DNA from 2 places in the Bacillus sp. JJ1562 genome. Region 1 is predicted to be linked to the other one. Evidence: riboswitches for the same ligand, from Rfam matches in the RefSeq annotation. Region 1 holds a riboswitch; the other holds the start of a gene.
The links. A riboswitch is a leader RNA that binds a small molecule or an ion and turns the genes downstream of it on or off. The one in region 1 is predicted to bind thiamine pyrophosphate.
Positions count from the first base shown of each region.

Region 2: another riboswitch for thiamine pyrophosphate. It lies ahead of tenA (thiaminase II); the one in region 1 lies ahead of thiT (energy-coupled thiamine transporter ThiT).

Region 1 covers NZ_JBALOQ010000026.1:19,959-32,545, reverse strand. The annotation lists gene V7097_RS17320 (DHH family phosphoesterase) at 1-1,542, opposite strand, end outside; gene V7097_RS17315 (YybS family protein) at 1,569-2,498, opposite strand; TPP riboswitch at 2,733-2,834, shown strand; gene thiT (energy-coupled thiamine transporter ThiT) at 2,909-3,472, shown strand; gene rpsR (30S ribosomal protein S18) at 3,560-3,799, opposite strand; gene ssb (single-stranded DNA-binding protein) at 3,849-4,415, opposite strand; gene rpsF (30S ribosomal protein S6) at 4,471-4,758, opposite strand; gene ychF (redox-regulated ATPase YchF) at 4,934-6,034, opposite strand; gene V7097_RS17285 (molybdopterin-dependent oxidoreductase) at 6,155-8,170, opposite strand; gene V7097_RS17280 (DUF951 domain-containing protein) at 8,285-8,482, opposite strand; gene V7097_RS17275 (YkvI family membrane protein) at 8,529-9,548, opposite strand; gene yyaC (spore protease YyaC) at 9,683-10,300, shown strand; gene V7097_RS17265 (DUF554 domain-containing protein) at 10,328-11,065, opposite strand; gene V7097_RS17260 (ParB/RepB/Spo0J family partition protein) at 11,163-12,023, opposite strand; gene V7097_RS17255 (ParA family protein) at 12,016-12,587, opposite strand, start outside.
Region 2 covers NZ_JBALOQ010000035.1:18,980-31,566, forward strand. The annotation lists gene V7097_RS19385 (hypothetical protein) at 1-533, shown strand, start outside; gene V7097_RS19390 (TenA family transcriptional regulator) at 546-1,238, shown strand; gene V7097_RS19395 (transglycosylase domain-containing protein) at 1,462-3,504, shown strand; gene V7097_RS19400 (hypothetical protein) at 3,695-4,195, shown strand; gene V7097_RS19405 (NfeD family protein) at 4,330-4,875, shown strand; gene V7097_RS19410 (flotillin family protein) at 4,872-6,407, shown strand; gene sigY (RNA polymerase sigma factor SigY) at 6,586-7,149, shown strand; gene V7097_RS19420 (YxlC family protein) at 7,103-7,453, shown strand; gene V7097_RS19425 (sigmaY antisigma factor component) at 7,450-7,653, shown strand; gene V7097_RS19430 (hypothetical protein) at 7,650-7,859, shown strand; gene V7097_RS19435 (YbjQ family protein) at 7,840-8,154, shown strand; TPP riboswitch at 8,240-8,405, shown strand; gene tenA (thiaminase II) at 8,505-9,185, shown strand; gene V7097_RS19445 (ECF transporter S component) at 9,213-9,797, shown strand; gene V7097_RS19450 (ABC transporter ATP-binding protein) at 9,811-11,265, shown strand; gene V7097_RS19455 (energy-coupling factor transporter transmembrane component T family protein) at 11,288-12,055, shown strand; gene V7097_RS19460 (thiazole biosynthesis adenylyltransferase ThiF) at 12,476-12,587, shown strand, end outside.

The DNA of each region.
Region 1 (12,587 bases):
CGCATCAAATGTTCTTGATCCGGTTCGAAGCGTAAAACTCTTTGTATCGACAATAATTCCCGCAAGTAAAGCAGTCGCCTCAAGCATATTAATTTTCTTTCGCTTTGGCTGATATTCAAGAAGCTCTGTAACCAACTCCGCTGTTGATGATGCATATGGCTCCATATAAACGAGTAATGGTGATTGAATAAATTCCTCGCCGCGACGGTGATGGTCGATAACCACTACTTTATCAATTTTTGTTATGAGTTTTTCCTCAATGACGAGCGATGGCTTATGGGTGTCAACAACAACGAGCAGCGTATCGTTTGTAGCTATTTCAAGAGCTTGTTCAGGTGTAATAAAATACGACCAAAGCTCCGTATTTTCCTTCACTTCCTCAAGTAGACGTCCAACACCTGAATCAATTTCATTTGAATTTAATACAATGTAGCCTTCTTTATGGTTCATTTGTGCCACTTTTAAAATCCCGATGGAAGCCCCTACTGCATCCATATCAGGGTATTTATGGCCCATTATAATGACTTTATCACTGTCTGTGACAATTTCCTTTAATGCATGAGAAATCACGCGAGCGCGGACTCTAGTACGTTTTTCCATTGGATTCGTTTTGCCACCATAAAACTTAACCTTCCCATTTGGAAGTTTAATGGCAACTTGGTCTCCACCACGTCCCAATGCTAAGTCCAAACTTGATTGTGCTGCAGCTCCTAGTTCCGGAAGTGTTGGAACCCCAATTCCAATCCCGATACTTAAGGTCAGTGCTACACTATCCTTTGCGGTAGTTTCCCTCACATCATCCAAAATCGTAAATTTTGTTTTTTCAAGGCTTGATAAGATTTCTTCATTCAACACTGCAATAAATCGCTCAGATGAAGTCCTCTTTAAAAACACACCATGTTCAGTTGCCCATTCGTTTAAGATTGACGTAACCTGGCTATTTAACGAGCTTTTCCGTTGATCATCCATCCCCTGGGTTACTTCATCATAATTATCTAAAAAGATAATCCCTAATACGGTTCGCTCAGCCTCATACAATTGCACAATTTCCATTTGTTCAGTAACATCAAAGAAATAAAGTAGGCGTTCTTCTCTCCTTATAATGACCTTAAATTTCTGCTCATTTAATGTGATTGTTTCACTTTCAATCTCTTGCTGAATTAGTGGAACAATTAGTTCCTCAACATCATATAGAGATCTTCCTACCAGTGTATCAGCATCAAGAAAGTTCGATAAATAGGCATTAGCCCACTCAACCTGAAACTCCTCGTTATAAAGCAATATCCCAATTGGCATTTCCATTAACGCTTCTTCGCCAACTTTTTTTAAGCGATACGAAAGGGTCGAGATATAATGCTCCATTTCCTTTTTTAAAAGTGAGTTTGCTTTTAATAAAAAATACACAATGAGTCCAAGGAGCAGAAAACATGCTAACCCAATCATCCAATGAGAAAAAATGAGAATTGCACTAAAAATACTTGTAATCACAAGCAATGCATAAATAGGATAGCGAAATAACTTCCTTTTGTAAAAGTCTGGCATGTATTTTCAGCTCCTAAAGCTTTGTTTTACTTCTTTCCACTAATTCGATTTCGCAGTTGAAATCCTAAGTCAATTATACCTAAGATTCGAATAATATAAAGAAGAAATGGCGATAAGACTGTCAATACAATTGGCACAGCCTTTGTGATTCCTTTTTGATGACAGAAATAATAAATGAAGGACAAGCCTTGAATCACCATAAACAACTGCAAAACAAAAAAGAGATTTAAAAAGGCGGTATACCCAAACGTGCCCTTTTCCATTTCAACAAAGCTTAAAAGTAAGATCAGTAAGTAATACCATAAAATACTTTTAGGAAAATTAATATCACGAAACGGTGGGAATGGATTCATTTTCACTTTAAGTCGTATAAGCACCGGTTTCATTGCTACAACCGTTACAAAAGCTAAAAACATCGCAATTAAAACAAACATGCTTGGGATCATGTATTGTATCATCTCAATTGATTCTTCCAGTTGTGCAATGACCTCTGTATTTACTTCTCCTCCTGTTGCCCTCATTATACTCTCAGCCATGGCAAAAGATTCCCGTGAGCTTTCTCGAATCAAATCAATGACATCAATTTGTAGGATCGAAATCGCTGTTACATACAGTAGCACGATCGAGAACAAATACGACAAACAGGAGCCTAAAAATAGCTCGATTCCACTTCTTCCCCGGTTAATTAGTTCGCCTAATAAGATCCCCGAAATTCCAAACACAATCGTATGTATAATCCCAAAGACAGAACCTAGTAGCCCTGATAATAAAAAGGCAATTAGAATAAATAGCAATGACTGCTTTACTCTATATTTCACGGTAAACAGGATAAATGGAATGGGCAAAAGGAATGAAAACACGATTCCAAGTAGTGGGATATATAAAGTAAGAAGTAATAGTACACTATATACTGCTAAAAGCATGGCGCCTTCTGTTAAAGTTTTTGCGTTTTTCAAATTTTCACCTCAACTTATATTACAACCCTCTAAATACAAGAGCTAGTTTTTACAATCACCTTCTATTTTAAAGATTTACTAGAAAGTCTTCAACTTTTTGACTTCCACAAGATATGGTGACTTCGACGTTTGACACAGGACTTGTCAGTCTTTATTCAAAGTTCCTCCTGTGACTGAAACTTTTTGTTTTACTTTTCCCTATTTTCTATTATGATAGTAATCATATGATAAAAACGTAACCACAAGGGGAGCAATTTTGCTGAGAGTGAACGTTCGAGTTCAGACCCTTCGAACCTGTTAGTTAGTGCTAGCGTAGGGATGTGAGAGTTACCTGAGAACTAATACTTTTATTAAAGTTGTTCTCCTTTGGGGTACGTTATTTTACAACATACTTCAAGGGGGATTTTTTTATGAGAAACACAAGACTACAGGCAATGATCGAAGCTGCAATTTTTGCAGCGTTAGCCCTAATTTTGGATCTACTTCCATCAATTGATATTACACCAGCCATATCCATTTCAATTGCTATGGTCCCTGTTTTTATCATTGCATTAAGATGGGGTATAAAAATAGGAATGTTATCCGGGTTGTTATGGGGACTACTTCAGTTAGTATTTGACCCATGGATTGTACACCCAGTTCAAGCCATTATGGAATACATCCTTGCCTTTTCATTCATTGGATTAGGAGGTATATTCAAGTCAATTGTGCAAGAAAGTCTAAAAAACAATCAAAAGCCAAAAGCAATTTTTGCTATTACTTTTGCAATATTTATTGGTAGTCTCGCACGCTATTTTTGGCATTTCCTAGCAGGCTTTCTCTTTATTGAATACTTTGCACCAGAAATTCAAAACCCAGTATGGTACTCCTTCACCTTTAACGGAATAACAATGCTAGCAACATTTGCATTATGTACAATCGTATTATCAATCCTAATCATTGCTTCACCTCGTTTTTTCGTACTAAAAAAATAGGAACCACAGGGACGGTTCTCTTGGTTCCTAACGAAAAATTAATGCAAAAAAGCGATGACCGCATTTGACGATCATCGCTTTTCTATATTATTCACCAGATACATATGGTAATAATGCCATTGTACGAGCACGTTTAATAGCAACAGTTAATTTACGTTGGTATTTTGCACTTGTACCAGTTACACGACGAGGTAATATTTTACCACGCTCAGAAACGAATTTTTTAAGTAAATCTACTTCTTTGTAATCGATGTGTGTAATTCCATTAGCTGTGAAGTAACACACTTTACGACGCTTTGCACGTCCACCTTTACGTCCGCCTGCCATCGATTTTCCCTCCTTTTTTATGTTTTGATTTATACGATTGACTTACAAATTAGAACGGAAGATCGTCATCTGAAATATCGATAGGCTGTCCATCATTTGCAAATGGATCTTGGTCTACTCTTGTAGGTCCTTGGTTTTGATTTGGGTTCTGACTCTGTCCAAATGGAGAGTATCCACCTTGGCCACCGCCTTGATTGCCACCCTGGTTGCCACCATAGCCACCTTGATTGCCACCATAGCCTCCGCCTTGGTTTCCACCAAAGTTACCTCCACCGCTGCGCTGTTGGTCATTCGCATTTCTAGGTTCAAGGAACTGAACACTTTCCGCTACAACCTCAGTAACATATACGCGTTTGCCATCCTGACCTTCATAATTTCTTGTTTGAAGACGACCATCGACGCCTGCTAAGCTTCCTTTCTTTAGGAAGTTTGCCACATTTTCGGCTGGTCGGCGCCATATGACGCAATTAATGAAGTCAGCTTCACGTTCGCCTGACTGATTCGTAAATGTTCGATTCACTGCAAGTGTAAAGGTTGCAACTGCAACTCCACTTGGGGTATATCGTAATTCAGGATCCTTTGTAAGTCTCCCAACGAGAACTACGCGATTCATCATCAGAACCATCTCCTTAACAGGATATTGAAACAGAGTCTATACTCTATAAAAATTCTTATTCTTCTTCTTTAACAATGATATGACGGATAATGTCTTCACTGATCTTCGCTAAACGATCGAATTCGCTAACAGCTTCAGCGTTTGACATTACGTTAAGAATCATGTAATAACCATCGCGGAAATCATTGATTTCATAAGCTAAACGGCGCTTACCCCATTCTTTTACGTTTGTAATCTCCGCACCATTGTCAGTTAAAACGCCATTAAAACGCTCAACTAAAGCCTTTTTCGCTTCATCATCAATGTTTGGACGGATGATATACATAACTTCGTATTTTCTCATCACGTTACACCTCCTTTTGGACTAACGGCCCTTTATCTAAAAAGGGCAAGGAGCAATTATTTCAATTACTCACAGAAAAATATTATACCACATGAATAAATTGTAGGCAAGAAATCTTTAAAATAGAGAAAACCACAAAACGAATACTTCGTTCTGTGGCTATTCTCAACATTCCTTATACATTAAATCGGAAATGGATAACATCTCCATCTTGAACAATATATTCTTTCCCTTCAAGACGTACCTTACCTGCTTCACGAGCAGCATTCATCGAGCCACCTGCAAGCAAATCTTCGTACGATACCGTCTCCGCGCGAATAAATCCTCGTTCGAAATCAGTATGAATGATCCCTGCACACTGTGGTGCTTTCATTCCTTTTCTAAACGTCCACGCTCTTACCTCTTGTACACCAGCTGTAAAATACGTAGCAAGGCCTAATAAATGATATGCAGTACGAATCAATTGATCAAGTCCAGATTCCTCAATACCAAGCTCTTCAAGGAACATTGCCTTTTCTTCCCCTTCAAGCTCCGCGATCTCTGACTCAATCTTCGCACAAACAACAATGACTTCAGCATTGTCCTTTTGTGCAAACTCACGAACCAATTGAACGTACTCATTTGAAGAAGGATCCACTACATCATCTTCACCAACATTAGCAACGTATAAAACTGGTTTACTTGTTAGTAAATGCATGCCTTTTACATACTTCATTTGTTCATCCGTAAATTCAATTGCACGAGCCGGCTGTTCAGTTTCGAATGCTTCTTTTAAAATCACTAGCACCTCATGCTCTGCAACAGCATCCTTGTCCTTTTGCTTTGCAAGCTTCCCAACACGGTCAATACGCTTATCTACTGATTCTAAATCAGCTAAAATAAGCTCTAAATTAATTGTCTCAATATCTGCAATTGGGTCGACCTTACCTGCTACGTGCGTAATATTGTCATCTGCAAAACAACGTACAACATGACAAATCGCATCCACTTGGCGGATATGTGATAGGAACTTATTACCAAGCCCTTCACCTTTACTAGCACCTTTTACAATCCCTGCAATATCCGTAAATTCAAAAGTAGTTGGGACAGTCTTTTTTGGTTGTACTAATTCTGTTAATTTATTTAAACGCGCATCCGGCACTTCAACAATCCCCACGTTTGGGTCGATTGTACAGAACGGATAGTTCGCTGATTCTGCGCCTGCTTGTGTAATTGCATTAAAAAGAGTTGATTTCCCAACGTTTGGAAGACCAACGATACCTGCTGTTAACGCCATTGATTTTTCCACTCCTCTTATCCGTAACATACTTACTAGCCTTCAACAATTATAGATATTCCTTGTAAAAAACACAAGCCGTTTCGGCTAGAAACGGCTATCGGATGAATACCCAATATCTTATTCGTTCACCTTCTCGATTCCAACAAGGCAATCATATAACGTACTACCAAGTCCATTATCGGATACCTGATGAGAAGTAAGTTGATTCACACTGCCACCAAAGATATGCCATTGTCCTTCATCGATACACACAATATTCGTGGCTGAATCCTTTAAAATCTGGACCTTCCCTGAAATTTCACCACGATCATTAAACACCCTGACCATATCATTTGGCTCAAGACCCTTTTGTTCTGCAATATCCTTTGAGATTTCAACCTTTACCGATTGCAATCCTTCAATCAAATGATAATTTTGTGAATGATTAGAGCGTAAAGGATGAATTGTTAATAATGAATATGGATATCTTTTTGCTAAATCTTGGTCTGAATGAATTGATTCCCTCGGATATGAAATTTTCAAACGCCCATCATACCCTTTTATCTCTCCCAGAGATGAGGTGAACTCAAATTTTCCAGACTGGGTTGTAAAGTGAAAATCATGCCATGGAACAAGCTGTACTGGAAGCGGAACATGGCTCTTCTCTTTAATTAATTCCAAAGTAATTCCTTTATCCTGTAATGAACTTAATCCCATTTTTATATATTCTTCTCTTGAATAGTCGAAATCTTCTCCAAAGCCAAGCCTTTTTGCTAATTCCGTCCATATCCATACATCTGATTTTGCTTCACCACGAGCTTCGACTAGCTTTTGACCATAATTGACAAAGTGATGGTACATGGACGAATAGTAAATATCCTCTTCCTCAAAAACAGTTGCTGATGGAAGTACATAATCCGCTAACCTTGCAGTATCAGTCATATACTGTTCTAGTACAACTACTGTGTCTACTGACTCAAAGGCTTCCTGCACAAGGGCTGTATTTGGTACCTGTGTTAATGGATTCCCACATGATACCATGATCATCTTGATTGGAGGCTCTGAAGCCGTTAAGATTTTTTCCGCTTGCTCAGTCATTACAAATGCTCTTGATTCTTTCTTCCTCTCCGGAAGTGTCAATGCCGCACTATCAAAGCTTTGGCCAACCTGTGTATTTCCAAAATTGGCACCACCACCAGGAACCCCAACATTCCCACTAACAGCAACAAGAGCATCAATTAAACGGATTGTATTTCCTCCATTTGCGTAACGCTGCATTCCTAAGCCCATATAGGTTGTTGTTGGACCGTTACTATAAACGTGAGCTAATTTTGTAATTGTTTCACGTGGAACATTTGTCACTTTCTCGATGTGTTCAATTGAAACGGAATCAATTATATTTACTAAGTCTTCAAAACCAACTGTATAATTTTCAATAAAGTTTTTATCCTGTAGTCCTAAGCGAAGCAATTCCTTCATAATTCCAATCGCCAAAAACCCGTCCATTCCTGGGGTAATGGAGATATATGAATGTGCAATTTTAGCCGTACCATTATAAATGGGATCAATGACAATTATATTGACACCCTTCTTTTTCACTTCCTGTAAATAAGCGAATAAGTGGATATTCGTACGTGTTACATTTCTTCCCCAAATAATTACATTTTTACTATTATATATATCCTCAGGGGCATGGCTAGCTGCATTTCCAAAATCCCAATTTTGGGCTTCAATGCCTGAACCCCAACATATGCTACCAATTAATTCAGTCGCACCACCAAAACAATTAAAAAAGCGATCCGGAATCTTTGTTAAAAGTCCTCCATTTGCATAATCATGGCTATGCAATACTGCTGTGGATCCATATTTCTGTTTCACATCTAAAAGTCTCGCTGAAACTTCCGTTAAAGCTTGTTCCCACGTAATTCTTTGAAACTCTCCATCTATTTTTTTCAAAGGATAAAGAATCCGCTCATCAGAGTTTGTTCTTGCTTCCAACATACGACCTCTACCACAAATTTTCCCCTTCGTAATCGGATGTTCTTTATCACCATCAATTTTTATAACTTTCCCGTCTTCCACTTCTACGACAAAACCACAGCTATCCCAACAATTTAACGGACATGCAGATTTAAATGTGGTCACTTCACTCATCTCCCCACATAGTTCCAAATATCATATCCCCTATTATAAATGACCGCTTTAAAAATTCTATAAAAATGATTCACCACAACCAGCCAATTTTAGCCATCAAAAAAGCATGAGGCTTTATTCCTCATGCTTTACTAAAATCTTTTTTAGTTTTCGACCAAATTCTTTTCGTGGAATGAGCACACTATGTGCACAGCCCTCACATTTAATGCGAATATCCATCCCTAATCGAATGATTTTCCATTTATTTGCTCCACACGGATGAGGTTTCTTCATTTCTACAATATCATGTAATCCGTAGTCTTTTTCAACCATGACATTCACCCTTTATCCTTGTTATATGTTGTATTGTAACAGGAATTCATTTTAAATTGTAGCGATTTACAATTGGATAAAGCAAAATTACCGCTAACAAATATAAATTCGCAATACCATATAAAGGATATAAAATCGAAACGAGGGTTGAAAAACCAAAAGTCGTAAAAGGCACCATCAAAAGTATTAAAATAAAAGCAATTATCCACAGTGGCATTTTCATTTTTTCTTTAAATCGTGTGGATAATCCTAATAATCCCGATGCAGCCGTTGTGAATATCGCACCAAATAAAAGAATGGACATGATAAACACGGCTATGTAAGGGAAACCTTTCAGGATCACAAACAACGGAATTTCATATAGCATGATTTCCTGTGCTACTTCAATGAGAGCCTCATTATAAATAAAGGTAATAACACCTAAAAACAATCCACTTCCAATACTTGCAACCCAGGCCTCCCCTTTTGATTTCATTTCCTTCCCAATCGCACCTAATACAGCAACAAGTGGTAAAATATTTAGTGCTGTAAACGTAAAGGCTGACGGCCAATTGCTCTGTTCATGGAGAACAAAGGATAATTCCTTACCACTCGATGATAAGAAAATATACAGAACCGTCACTAAAAAAATAATTAAGGCTGGAATAACCACCATATTTATTGAGATTAAACCATTTATATTCCATAAAAAGACCAAAACAAGTAGAAATCCAAATAGGATGATCCCCCACCAAAACGGAATACTAAACAATTCTAAAGTAGCACCACCACCTGCTAACATTACGACTGTGGTAGAAAACAAGTATAATATCGTAATCACATCATACACATGGGAAACCTTTTCCCCCACTAATTCTTTTAAAACTGGAACAAAATGTTCTGCTTTTTTTTCATAGCTAATTTTCATAATGATATAGCAGCAAATGATAAAAATGAATGTAAAGAAAATAATGGCCAAGCCACTCTGCTCACCATAAAACTGCCAAATCTCTCTTCCAGACGCATAACCTGCACCAATCGCAGTACCTAAAATCAAAAACATCCACCGAATCCCTGCCTGAAACATGCAATCCCCCCATCACTTATGGTCCTTCAATCTAAATCGAACATATTGCAAATCTAAGATTCTTTTTTATTCAGATGTATAGAATTTAAGATTCTTCCGTATACTGTTACTACAGTTAAAAAGGGGTGAAACCTATGAATCTACGATACAAATTATTTGACCATCTAAAAAATGAACCTTTTCGCATTCCACATGATCAAGAACTAGCTGACCACCAAATTGCCCAAAAAATTACTTCAATGCTCCCATCTACGACCAATCAACAAATTGTTATATTTTGCATCGGTACAGATCGTTCCACTGGCGATTGTCTTGGACCTTTAATCGGTACAAAAATCACCGAAAAAGGACTGTCCCACTTTCATGTATATGGCACATTGGACGAACCTATTCATGCAGTTAATCTTCAAGAAAAAATTGAGGAAATAAATCAGAGATATTCAAACCCTTTTATTATTGGAATAGATGCCTGTTTAGGTAGATTAAAGAGCGTGGGGTCTATTACTATTGGAGAAGGGCCAATCAAGCCTGGTGCGGGTGTAAATAAGGAATTAACCCCTATTGGAGATATGCATATAACTGGAATTGTAAATGTGAGTGGATTTATGGAGTTTTTCGTCCTCCAAAATACGAGATTAAGTTTAGTAATGAAAATAGCAAATACCATTTCTAGTGGCATTTGCAAGGCAGAATTTGGATATCTTCGAAAGATAGAACTCGATCCAATTGAGAATGATCGTTTTACCTTATAAAAAAACCTCTTCAATGTTAGAAGAGGTTTAAAAAATAGATTGTGCGAAGTTGGTGATTGAATTCCAATAATAAATTACTGCTACGATAATAGCGACTACTAAAATACCAGGTAAAAGATTGGCAACACGTATTTTGGTTATGCCTAATAGATTTGTTCCAATTGCGACAATCATTAATCCTCCTGCCCCCGTCATTTCGACAATAAACGAGTCCATTAGCCCCGCAGGAACCCATTTATCAATTTGTGTCGCAAATAAAGCGATAGAGCCTTGATAAAGGATGACTGGCACTGCTGAAAACAGTACACCAACACCTAGCGTCGTCGACAATATTAAACTTGTAAATCCATCTAGAATGGACTTTGTATAGAGAACACTGTGATCATTCCGTAAACCACTATCAAGTGCCCCAATGATTGCCATTGCACCAATTACAAATATCAAGGTAGCTGTAACAAAGCCTTTTGCAATCGTGCCCTCACCTGAAGAAGAGCCAACCTTCTTTTCTATCCAGTTTCCTAACTTGTTTAATTTATCTTCAAGGCCCCACCATTCGCCGAGAATACCTCCAAATACTAAACTAAAAATAACAATTAAAAACTGTTCACTTTTTAGTCCCATTTGAATTCCTAATAAACAAACAGCAAGTCCAATTCCATGCATAACAGTTGTTTTTACCTTTTCAGGAATTCTGTGCAGTACCTTACCTAATAAGGTTCCGGCTGCTATACACAACCCATTTACGATCGTCCCTAATAGAACCAATTTTCATTTCCCCTAGTTATATTAAAATTTGCAAGTAATAAAAAACACTGCACGGTCTTATTTTAGAAAATAAAAACATGCAGGTTTCCTATTGTCATTATGAGATTTTTGGTGTTTCTAACAGTTCAAGAATTCTTTCAAGGTCTTCATTTGAAAAGAATTCAATTTCAATTTTTCCTTTTTTCTTCGTTTGATTAATCGTGACAGATGTACCAAAACGTTCGCGAAGGAAGGATTCTTGTTCTTTAATAAAGATATCCTTTTCCTTTTTTGGTGGCTTAGATGTTTCACGTGGAACATTTTGATTCACTTGATTAACCAATGCTTCTAATTGACGAACATTAAGCTCTTCTGCAATGACCTTTTCAACAATCGCATTCAATTTTTCCTTCTTTTTTAGTCCTAATAATGTACGTCCATGTCCCATGGACAATTTCCCTTCTGAGATCAAATTCTGTACATGTTTAGGAAGTGACAAAAGACGAAGATGGTTTGCAATATGTGGTCTGCTTTTTCCTAATCTTTTAGCAAGCTGCTCTTGGGTGACTTTTAAATGGTCTAGTAAGGATTGGTAAGCAAACGCCTCTTCTATTGGTGATAGATTCTCACGCTGAAGGTTTTCGAGTAATGCAATTTCCATCATTTGTTGCTCGTCTAGCTCTCGAACAACAGCAGGAACTGTGTTTAGCTTTGCTTCCTTTGCGGCACGGTAACGTCTCTCACCCGCTACAATTTCAAAGCCTTTAATGCTTTTTCGAACAATTAAAGGTTGTAAAATTCCATGTGTAAGAATGGACTCCTTTAGTTCAGCAATTGCCTCTGGCTCAAATGTCTTTCTTGGTTGATACGGATTCGGACGTAATTGATTCAGTTTAATCTCTTGAACAACCTCTTCTTTCCCTACTTCTTCCATCGTTGGGAATAAAGCATTAAAACCTTTACCTAACCCTTTAGCCATTCACAATCACTTCCTTTGCAAGATCTAAGTATACTTCAGCACCTCTTGATTTTGGATCATAGATGATGATCGGTTCCCCGTGACTCGGAGCTTCACTTAATCGTACATTTCTTGGAATAATTGTTTGATACACTTTATCTTGGAAATACTTTTTCACTTCTTCTATGACTTGAATACCTAAGTTTGTTCTTGCATCAAGCATCGTTAAAAGTACTCCATCAATCATTAAATCTGTATTAAGGTGTTTCTGAACTAAACGAATAGTATTTAATAGCTGACTAAGCCCCTCAAGTGCGTAATATTCACACTGAACGGGAATAACCACTGTATCGGAAGCTGTCAACGCATTTAACGTTAACAGACCTAATGATGGTGGACAGTCAATAATAATATAGTCATATTGGTCTCTAACTTCATCTAAGGCTCTTTTCAGACGAACCTCGCGAGAAATTGTTGGCACTAACTCAATTTCAGCACCCGCTAATTGGATCGTTGCTGGAATCATATATAAATTTTCAACTGTCGTTGGAACCGTAACATCCTTCGCTTCTACATCATCAACTA
Region 2 (12,587 bases), on a different contig from region 1:
TTAATATTAGCGAAATTGACGGGGAAGAAGCATGGGGGATCTATAAAAAATTGGCGAGGCTCCAACCATTTGCTCCATGTGGAAAACAAATGTTTTTAAAAGAAAATGGTGTGTTCTTAATTTTAAGAGATGAGAACAAGGAGAGTCTTGCTATCTGCAAGCTTGTGGATCAATTCAATGCACGAAAGCTAAGGCTTTCTAGGAAACTTCCTTTTTCGTTTAAAATAGTCAATTTGTTTTGTAAGGTTGCAAGTTGTCCACCACTTCCAGATCAAGATGAGGTATTTCGGCACGGTTATATGGCGTTTTTCGCTGCAAAGGATAATCACCAAAACTATCAAAAGGAATTTATCTCTTATATTCAAAGCGAGTTTAAGCAAAGATATAGCTACTTGTTTTTAGGTGTATCGGCCGAGGAAGCCGGGTACTTCCGAAGTAATCCATTTTATATAAAACTTTCATCAACGACGTTTGCATACGGAGATCTTCCGGCAAATCTTTCAATGGATTTTCATGAATTAACACTAATTTAGGGGGATTTTATTATGGATAAATTTGTAGAGTTAAAGAAAGTGACAGATCGTATGTTTCAAGAAAAGAAAATTGAAGAGCATCCATTGTTTATGGCTTTAAATAACGGTGAATTCTCTGATGAACAACGAAAGGAAATTGCCCTTCAAATTTATCACGTTGTACTTTACTTTCCACGTTTTTTATCAGCGATATTAACCAATATGTCAGACTACCGAATGAGAATGCCACTTGTGGAAAATTTGTTTGAAGAGCATGGAAAAATGAATGAAAAATATGTTCATAGCGAGACGTATAAGGAGTTTTTACAAGGAATTGGTGTTTCAGAGGATGAAATCAAAGAAAGTGAGCCAAGCATCCCAGTTCTGGCCTATAATCGAGGATTGACCGACTTATGCCTTCATTACCACTATTTAGAGGGACTTGCGGCATTAGGTGTCATTGAAGAAATTGTAGCTCGAGTATCTCCATTGGTTGGTCAATTTGCTAAAAGTAATTATGGTAGTGAAAACAAATCACTTGTTCATTTCACTGACCATGAGGTACTTGATGTTCAGCACGCGAATGAAATTTATGAAGTCGTTGCTCTAAGCTATGAAGGAGATCAAAAGCAAATCATTGAACGTGGCTTGCAATTTGGCATGTACTATCATTCAAGAATGTACATGGATATTCTTGAGGACGTTCGTCGTCACGACATCGGCTGATTTATTATATTTATACGTATCCCCACAAAAAAATTTCCCATTCGAATTAGTATATGTAGCGCAATTTTTAATGGATTTTTCGTGTCTAGCTCCAGCGCCTAGCCCCTCGAGGTCATAAGCCAATCCGTCAAGAAGGATAAAATGCATCCTTTTCGCCGGGCTTTTCTTATGCTTGTCGGGGCTGATCAAGGCGCTTGCGCATTTCTAATTGGAGGGCATTCGAATGGGAAAAAACTTCATCAAGACTTTGTCTGAGGTGGGAAGAGTAAAAATCATCCTGTTAGTGGGGCTGCTTTTTATTTTATTCGTTGCTATTGGACTCAACATGTATATCAATTCTCGGGATGTTAGTGCTTTAAATAATCCATTACCGGAACCAACCATTATTTATGATAAAAATGGGGAAATTGCGAGCAAGGTACCTGGACCTAAAATTGAAGGTATCACCTATGAAAAAATTCCCCCACATGTTATTCAGGCTGTAATCGCCATTGAAGACCGGAGATTTTACAAACATCCTGGTGTGGATTACATCGGGATCTTTCGTGCGCTTTTCCGGAATTTAAAAGCGGGTGAAATCGTTGAGGGTGGAAGTACGATTACACAGCAATTAACAAAGAATGTATTTCTAACTCATGAACAAACATTGAAAAGAAAAATAGAAGAATTCTTCCTTGCACAAAAAATTGAACGTACTTTTTCAAAAGAGAAAATCATTGAAATGTATTTAAACCAAATTTACTTTGGTGAAGGAGCATGGGGGATAAAAAACGCTGCAAGAACGTATTTTGGTAAAGAGGTTAACGACTTAACGGTGAGTGAAGGTGCAATACTTGCAGGTTTAATCAAATCACCTTCTAGAATGAATCCATTAATTGATCAAGAAAAATCAATAAACAGAAGAGATCTTACCTTAGCAATGATGGAGGATCAGGGATATCTTACCTCTAATCAAGTAAAGGAAGCAAAAGCGCAAGAGATGGTGTTTGAAGGGCGCCAGCTTGATCAGTATGAAGGAAAGTATCCATACTATATTGATCATATTATCGAAGAAGCGATTAAAAAATATGGTCTCACACAAAATGAAGTCATGTCTGGTGGCTTAGAAATTTATACAGAACTGGATCCTCACATGCAGGAATCCGTCGAAAACATTTTTAAAAACGACAGCCTATTTCCTGCTAGCACGGAGGATCAATTACTTCAAAGCGGTGCTATATTAATAGATCCTAAGACTGGTGGAATCAGCGCTTTAGTTGGGGGACGAGGTGAGCATGTGTTTCGAGGCTTCAATCATGCGACCCAATTAAGAAGACAGCCAGGTTCAACAATTAAACCACTTGCTGTTTATACGCCAGCACTTGAGCAAGGCTATAGCATTTATGATGTATTGCCGGATAAACCAATGAGTTTCAATGGCTATCAGCCATTAAATGTTTCCGGAAATTTTAAAGGCAGTGTTACCATTAATGATGCGGTAAGGGACTCTGATAATGTTCCAGCGGTATGGCTTTTAAACAAAATTGGACTGAAAACAGGTATCGATTCTGTAAAAGAGTTTGGGCTTCCGATTACAGAAAATGATCAAAACCTAAGTATTGCACTTGGTGGCCTTGATAAAGGCGTTGCTCCGATTCATATGGCCGAAGCTTTTACAACATTTCCTAATGAAGGGAAAAAAACGAATGCACATGCCATTTCAAAAATTGTCGATGCCAATGGTGAAATAATTGCCGAGTGGAATGAAGAGCCTGTACAAGTTACGACCCCTGAGGTTGCTAAAAGAATGACATTTATGCTAAAAGGTGTTGTTGAAGACGGTTCTGGTCGTCATGCTAAAATTGAAGGAAGAGAAGTGGCAGGAAAGACAGGTTCTACCCAGGTACCCATTGAGGGCATTGATGGAGCTAAGGATATTTGGATGGTCGGATACACACCAGAGCTCGTTGGTGCAGTATGGCTCGGATATGACAAGACAGATGAGAGTCATTATCTAACAAATTCAAGTGCTACTGCAGCCACTATTTTTAGAGAAATGGTTCAGCAATCATTAAGTAATGTATCACCAAGTTCTTTCAATCTTCCAGCCTATCAGCCTCCTATTAGAAAGAGTGAGAATGAGTGGAAGGAAAGCAATGGGCAAGAAAAGAACAAAGATAAGTGGAAAGAGGAACAAAAGAAGCAGAAGGAAGAAGAGAAAAAACGGAAAAAAGAAGAGAAAGAACGGAAAAAGGAAGAAAAAAAGAAAGACAAAGATGATGACTAAACTAGCAAGTTCCCGAATAATGGGAACTTGCTTTATTTTTTGTTTTTTGAATGTCGTATAAGAAATACTTATGAAATCCTATAATGAAAAAAGTATTTATTCGGGAACGATTGTAGAGTATTGTAGGATTAGGAATAATTCGTGTGACTTTATTCCTATTACTTCGAATCTATGAAAGATGTTGGTGCTAATGAAAAAAGGATTACTTTTTGGACTTGCTTATGGCTTGTTTATCCTTTTAGCAGTTGGAATTGGTCTATATTATTCCACTTTTGAGGTACCTAATAATAAAATAGTCAGCGATGCTAAACAAAAAGTGGATACTCAAAGTTTTGAGGAAGCCCTTAAAGCTGATAATGAGAGAGTTGAAAAGAAAAAAGAGGTCCAAAACGATAATAGATGGAAGCCATCTCCGACCTTTGTTTTGGTCGCCATATCCATTGGGGCAATTGTCGATATCGTGATTGTGATTCTCTGGGCACGTCATGAGAATAAAAAAAGGAAATTCGAGAAAAACGAAATTCTGATTAATAAAAAACGGATCACTGACTACAACATCTTCTGGTGGATAATAGGGTTAGGCATTGTCCAAAAAAAGAATGACAAATTGGTTATCTACTGGAGATATGTGATGGCGTATATTGTGATTGGGTTCTTACTTAAGGCTTGGATTACGAAAGAATTCATGTAACGATACATAGTCGACATACTTTTACAAAAGTTTGAAAAAAATTCATAAAAAAATGAAACCTTTTTCAACTATGATTCGTAAATGAGAATGTAAAGAAAATTACAAAATTATCAATTGAATATGGAGGTGAAGCTATGGAGTTATTTGGGTATGATATTCAAACGATTTATTTGATTGGCTTAGTCATATGTGGAATTGGTACCCTGCTGTTTATCTTATTTGGTGACTTTTTAGAGGGAATTTTCCCAGACAGTTTTTTAAGTCCAACACTCATTTTTTCTTTCCTCACGTTTTTAAGCGCATCTGGTTACATTTTTGAAAAATTGCTTTCCTTTCATAGTTTCTTAATTTTTGTTATTTCACTCGTATTAGCACTTATTTTAGTCACATTATTGAATGTTTTCGTCTTGATTCCATTGTCTTCTGCAGAAGAATCGATGGTTTACAGAGAAGAGGATTTGAAAGGACGAATTGGCAAGGTCATTACTTCAATTCCAGTTGATGGCTTCGGTGAAGTAGTCATTGAAGGAATCAGTGGAACAATCGCTAAATCTGCAAAAAGCTTTAATAATGAACCAATTCCATATGATGAAAAGGTTCTTATTATAGATATTAAAGAAGGCGTTGTATACGTCTTACCTTACCAAAACATGAGAATTAAAGGGGGAAATGAACTATGACAACAGCTATTTGGATTGTAATTGGAGTTGTCGCATTTTTACTACTTGCACTTATTGGTGTATTTGTTTCAAAGTACAAAACCGCTGGTCCCGATGAAGCTTTAATTGTAACCGGAAGCTATTTAGGCGGGAAAAATGTTCACGTTGACGAAGGTGGAAATCGAATCAAAATTGTACGTGGTGGCGGTACCTTTGTGCTACCAGTATTCCAACAATCCGAACCATTAAGTCTCTTATCTAGTAAACTAGATGTTTCTACACCTGAAGTATATACAGAGCAGGGTGTACCAGTAATGGCTGATGGAACTGCAATTATCAAAATTGGAGGCTCTATCTCTGAAATTGCTACAGCAGCAGAGCAATTTTTAGGGAAACGAAAAGAAGACAGAGAAAATGAAGCAAGAGAAGTATTAGAAGGTCATCTTCGTTCCATTCTTGGTTCGATGACTGTAGAAGAAATCTATAAAAATCGCGAAAAATTTTCTCAAGAGGTTCAACGAGTTGCATCACAGGATTTGGCAAAAATGGGTCTCATCATTGTATCATTTACAATCAAGGATGTTCGTGATAAAAACGGTTACCTCGATTCATTAGGGAAACCTAGAATTGCTCAGGTAAAACGTGATGCAGATATTGCGACTGCAGAGGCTGATAAGGAAACAAGAATTAAGCGAGCAGAGGCAGATAAAGAAGCCCAGAAATCTGAGCTAGAGCGCGCTACAGAAGTTGCTGAAGCAGAAAAAATCAATCAATTAAAAGTTGCGGAATTCCGAAGAGAGCAGGATATTGCAAAGGCTCGTGCTGACCAAGCCTATCACCTGGAAGAAGCTAGAGCAAAGCAGGAAGTTACCGAGCAGCAAATGCAAATCCAAATCATTGAAAGACAGAAGCAAATTGAGCTTGAAGAAAAAGAGATTTTACGTCGTGAAAAGCAATACGATTCAGAGGTTAAGAAGAAGGCAGATGCTGACCGTTATGCAGTTGTTCAAGCGGCAGAGGCGGAAAAAGCGAAACAATTGGCGGAAGCAGATGCGAATAAATACCGAATCGAAGCAATGGCAAAAGCGGAAGCAGAGAAAATCCGTATCGATGGTCTTGCAAAAGCAGAAGCCCAACGTGCACAAGGGGAAGCAGAAGCAGACATTATCCGCTTAACGGGTCTTGCAGAAGCAGAAGCAAAACAAAAAATCGCAGAAGCATTCGAGCAATATGGAAAAGCGGCTATCCTCGATATGGTTATTAAAATGCTACCTCAATATGCGAAAGAAGTGGCTGCGCCATTATCAAACATTGATAAAATTACGGTTGTGGATACTGGAAGTAGCGGGGAAAACAGCGGTGCCAATAAGGTAACAGGATATGCGACAAACCTAATGTCAACCCTCCAGGAATCGTTGAAGGCATCCTCTGGTATTGATGTAAAAGAAATTATTGAAAACCTGTCAGGAAAAGGAAATGTTAGAAATAGTATCGACAATTTAACTGAAGAATTAGTTCAAACAAGAAAAGCCACACCAACTGATAACGAGTAATCATACTAGGAAAAGAAGCCAAAACATGTTTAAGTTGGCTTCTTTTTTGGGTTAAACTAGGCAAAAAAGAATATAACAAAAATATTTTTTAAAAATGAAATGAACTTTTTGGTTGCCTCATTCGTACTACAAACGAAAAATAAAGATAATCAAATTTTCTTGGGGGAGAATTCATTGCATGGATGAAAAGGAACTAATTCGCAGTGCAAAGCGTGGTGACTCACTCGCGTTTGCGATGCTTTTTAAGGAGCATTATCCTTTTTTAGTAAAATACTTAATAAAAGTTACAATGAAGCCTGATATTGCCGAAGACCTGGCACAGGAAGCAATGATGAAAAGTATGGAAAAAATCAAAATGTATAACGGAAAAGCAAAATTCTCCTCATGGCTCATAACAATTGCGACAAACTTATACATTGACGATCTTCGAAGAAAGAAACGCGAACAAAACTATCAGCATCAGGAACAAGCATTACGCAAAATGAAATGGCAATTTGATAACCATTCTGAGGATTGGAATGATGTTCTTAACGCTTTAGGAAGGCTTTCTGATGAAATTCGGATTCCAATTGTTCTAAAACATTACTATGGCTATTCATATGAAGAAATAGCAGATATGCTTCATATCGCCCTTGGTACTGTTAAATCGAGAATACATAACGGAATCCAAACAGTAAGAAAGGAGTTGAGACCCAATGAAGAAAAACAAGCTATTCCTATTAAAGAACGAACCACAACATGAAGAAGACATAGAAACGGTTCAAGTCATAAATGAAGCACTTGCAAAAATAGATAAACATTTTTCGGTTTTCACTCCTGATTTGCGAGCTTTTGAACAAATGGTAGCAGTTGAACAACAGAAAGAAAAGAAGAAATTTAGACGGGATTTAACTGCCTTTATCTTGATTGCATTATTCATTATGACAGGTTTAATCACCGCATTTTTCAAACTGCCGCTTGTCTTTATCGTCATTCAAGGGATCGCAACAATTAGCTTCCCGATTTATAGCCTCTATCGATATCGAAAACGGGTGATGCGTACATGAAAACGGATGATATCAAATTCTGGATATTAATAGCCATCATCCTACTTATTCAAAGCTTTTGGTTATTTTTAGACGCAAGAAAGCGGGGGCATAATTACTGGTTTTGGGGAATATGGGGATTAATCCAAGCACCAATGCCGATCGTTTTTTATTTCATAGTTGCAAGAAAAATTTATCGACGCGGAGCAGGTAGAGAATGATGAGAAATATTGCGAAATATATTGTATTGATGATAGCCATTGTTGGACAAATAGTAGGAATTGTATTTTTGTTCATTGATATTTCAAAGGCGCTGATGTTCTATGCGTTTTACATGGTTGCCATTGTTCTATTATTTGCTTTATTAGTTTGGGAACGAAAACGAGAAAAAGTGGAGGATGACGAAAATGATTATCGTGACTACTGATTATGTACCCGGAAAAGAAGTGAAAGAACTAAAAGGATTTGTTAGAGGAGGAACTGTTCAGTCAAAGCATATTGGAAGAGATATTATGGCTGGATTGAAAACAATTGTTGGGGGTGAAATTTCAGATTACACTGAAATGCTGGAGGAATCCCGTCAAAAAGCAATTGGACGAATGGTAGATGACGCGAAGGCAAAAGGAGCAAATGCTGTTATTGCGATGCGTCTACAAACCTCATCTGTTATGCAAAATGCATCTGAAATTATCGCATATGGTACGGCAGTATATGTTGAATAGTAAAAACTGCAACTTTCAAAAAAGGCTTTTATAAATCGTATCTTCATGTTAGGATGGTACAAAGGAAAATATTTAAATATTTTAGTAGTTCCACTAGGGGTGCCTTAATAGGGTAATAATATTTTGTTAGGTCAAATACCTACGAATCTATTACTGAAGGCTGAGATTGAGGATTGAATTTTTTCATGACCTCAAGACCCTTAGAACCTGATCTGGTTTGTACCAGCGTAGGGAAGTGGGGAAACGGTCAATATGTTTTTTTATGCCTAAATCCAAACCACTTTCTTTACACTGCGTAGAGAAGGTGGTTTTTTATTTTGCTAATAACAATAAAGGGAGGAAAAATGAAAATGTTATTTTCAGAGGAAATTAGAAGAGAAGCAAATCAAATATGGGAGGCAAGCTTTGAGCATCCATTTGTAAAAGGAATTGGGGATGGTTCATTACCAATCAAGTGTTTTCGATATTACGTAAAACAGGATGCCTATTATCTTACTCACTTTGCAAAGGTGCAGTCATTAGGGGCAGCGAAGGCCGAGGATTTACATACGACAAACAGGATGGTAATTCATGCACAAGGGACCTATGAAGCCGAGTTATCCTTGCATAAAAGCTTTTCAAAGAGACTTGGAATCACGGATGAGGAGCGACATAACTTTAAGCCGGCACCTACAGCTTATGCATATACATCACATCTGTATAGGGCGGCATATTCTGGACATTTAGGTGATATTATTGCAGCTTTATTGCCTTGCTATTGGCTATATTACGAAATCGGTGAAAGGCTTCAAAGTTGCAAACCAGAAGAACCGATCTATCAGGAATGGATTGCTGCCTATGGTGGTGATTGGTTTAAAACCCTTGTTGAAGAACAAATTGATCGGATAAATGAATTAGCAGAAAAAGCAACGCAAGCAGACCGGAAACGTATGAAGGAACATTTTATCATTAGTAGCCAGTACGAATACTCCTTTTGGGAAATGGCCTACCGTTTAGAAAACTGGCCGGTTCAACACAAAGTAGAAGCATAATAGTCTACGAAAAAAGGAGAATTCTTCATGAATAAAGGACTAAAACTAACTGATATTTTGGTTACAATTGTAATTGCAATTGCATTCGGAATTGTTTATATCATTTGGGGCTCTTTGTATTATATTGTAAAGCCAATTGGGTTACATGCTGATCAGTTTCTATATGGTATGTGGTTTATTGCAGCGATTATTGCATACTTAGTTATTCGTAAGCCGGGAGTTGCCTTATTAGCAGAGATTGCAGCAGCCTCAGGGGAATTTATATTAGGGTCTCCATGGGGCCTAACTGTTCTTTTTTACGGTGTTGTTCAAGGGCTGTTTGCTGAAGCTGTATTTATGATATTTCGGTATAAAAGATATAATCTTGCTGTTGTTGTGTTAGCAGCTTCAGCATCTTGCTTAGGGTCTATAATTATGGATTTTGCTTATGGTGAAATCGTTGACTTAGCTACGTGGAATCTGGCTTTATTCCTAGTTGCTAGATTTGTAGGATCCATCCTATTTGCCGGTTTATTTGCACACTACCTTGTAAGAGTGTTAGAGATGACGGGAGTAACAAATCTTGTACGCCCACTATCGAAAAATGATTTTGATGCACTTGATCAAAAATAAAAGGGTGTCGAAAATGGAATCAATTACGTTTGTTGAAAAACTTCGATTAAAATTTCCGGGAGATGAGTCCTTACTTTTTAAGGACTTAACTTGCCATATTAAAAAAGGTGAGAAGGTTTTACTTCTTGGACCTTCAGGGTGTGGGAAATCAACACTCCTTCAGGTATTAAGTGGGATTATTCCGAACTCAGTTGAAGTACCAATGAAAACGGAATGCTTGCAGGTCCCATCAGAATGGGGTTATGTCTTCCAAGATCCTGATTCCCAGTTTTGTATGCCGTTTGTTGATGAAGAACTTGCATTTGTCCTGGAAAATCTAAAAATTCCTAGGGAACAAATGGAAGAGCGTATTAAAAGATATCTAAACCAGGGTGGGTTGGACTTAGAAAACATCCATACAAGCATTCAAACTTTGTCTGGGGGAATGAAACAACGTTTAGCCATTGCGGCAGTGTTGGCGCTAGTTCCTGATGTATTATTTTTAGATGAGCCAACAGCAATGCTTGATCCTGATGGGACAAAGGAGATTTGGGAGGTTATTAAGGATGTCGGGCATGATAAAACGTTGCTAATTGTCGAACACAAGCTTGATCATGTCCTTGAGATTGTGGACCGAATTATTCTTTTTAATGCTGAAGGAGAAATTATTGCTGATGGTAATAAGATAGAAATCTTATCCAATTTTGAAACGATCATGCGAGAGCAAGGGATTTGGTATCCAGGTGTCTGGGATCACTTTGTTCAAGACTTTGAATGGGTGCAACAAGAAAGTCCCGGCATAGATAATACTCCAGTTATTAGCCTTAAACACTTCAATGGGTATAGGCAGAAGAAGGAAAAAATTTGTGTGAATGATGTCAAGATTCACTCAGGAGAGTGGATTGTGATAAAGGGGAAGAATGGTGCTGGAAAAAGTACATTACTAGACTCACTGATGCAGTTTATTAAAACGACAGGTCACTATTCGCTATATGGGAATAACGTAAAAAATGGTAAGCGATTAAATGAAATGATGACCTTTGTTTTCCAAAACCCTGAGCTGCAATTTGTCACAAACTCTGTTTATGAGGAAATTGCATATTCCTTACGAGTTGATAAAAGAGATGAACAAGAAATCACAGCCTCGGTAGAGGAACTTTTACAAATTTTCAGTCTCACAAATCATAAAAACAAACATCCTTATCAGTTGTCGATGGGACAAAAAAGAAGATTAAGTGTAGCAGCCTCAATCGTAAGAGGTCAGCAAATTCTTTTGTTAGATGAACCTACATTTGGACTTGATTCAAAAAATACATTTGCACTCCTAACATTATTAGAAAAATACAGACAAAAGAACAAGACGATTATGATGGTTTCTCATGATATAAAAATTGAGATGTATTTTGCGACAAGGGTTTGGACGATTGAAAATGGTAAATTGATAAAAGATCAATTGGCTAAAAGGCAATTGTCAACCTTAACATCGTAACAGTGTAATGGGAGAAAGGAATATACAAATGGAACTTTCAAGTAAAATAACATGGCTTCATAGAACTAACCCAAGTGTAAAGCTGTTTGTATTGGTCAGCTTATGTATAGCTGTATTATTTATTGATAATCTTTATCTACTCATTCATACTTCGTTGGTCGTATTTATCTTATTTTTTGGTTTCACGGGACATTCGTTTAAAAGAATCATTTTACTTACGTTACCATTTTTCCTCATCTTTCTCTCAACCTCATCATCTATGATTCTATTTGGAAAAGGAGAAATGGTATTGTATAAGTGGGGACTGATTACAATATCAGAGGAAAGCATATATAAAGGATTAATTGTGGGATTTCGAGGAATTATTTTTGCGGGGCTTGGCCTGACCTTTGCATTAACTACAAGACCTGTTTTCCTTTTTTATTCTTTGATGCAGCAACTAAAGATGCCACCCAAATACGCATATAGCTTTATGGCGGGATTACGATTAATTCCTATTATGATAGAAGAGTTTCAAACAATACAAAATGCGATGCGTGTTCGTGGGGTTGAACGTCAAAAAGGGCTGCAATCTATCTTTTTTAAACTAAAAGCTTATTCAATTCCCTTATTATCGCAAAGTATTAGACGTGCTCATCGAATTGCGGTAGCAATGGAGGCAAAGCGATTTTCGAACCAAAAAAAACGAACCTTTTACTATGAGCTTACTCTATCCAAATACGATATGATTTTTATCCTATATTTTATGCTTATGTTAAGTCTTGGATACTATTTCTCCATTCAATTCTAACGATATATCATCAAGCTGCAAAACAATAAATGATATACCGCAAACGGCATAAACGATATATCATCAAGCCGCAAAACGATAAATGATATACTGCAAAGAGCATAAACGGTATATCATCCAACTGCAAAACGATAAATGGTATATCGCAAACAGCTTAAACGGTATATCATCCAACTGTAAAACGATAAATGGTATACCGCAAACAGCATAAACGGTATATCAACCAGCCGCAAAACAATAAATGATATACCGCAAATGACATAAACGGTATCACCCAGCCGCAAAACGATATATTTGATGAAAGCTAAGATGTCTTGATACTTCATTGAAGGGAATAAGATGTGTTACGATATTTTCAAGATTAAGGATAAAAAATTTGAATTGAAGATACATAGGAGTTTTAAGGAAGGAATGATCGAGTTGAATGAACGCTATTCTCGGCAAGAGTTATTTACCTCAATTGGAGTCCAAGGGCAACAGAAAATTAGAACGAAACATGTTCTTATAGTCGGTGCAGGTGCACTAGGTACTG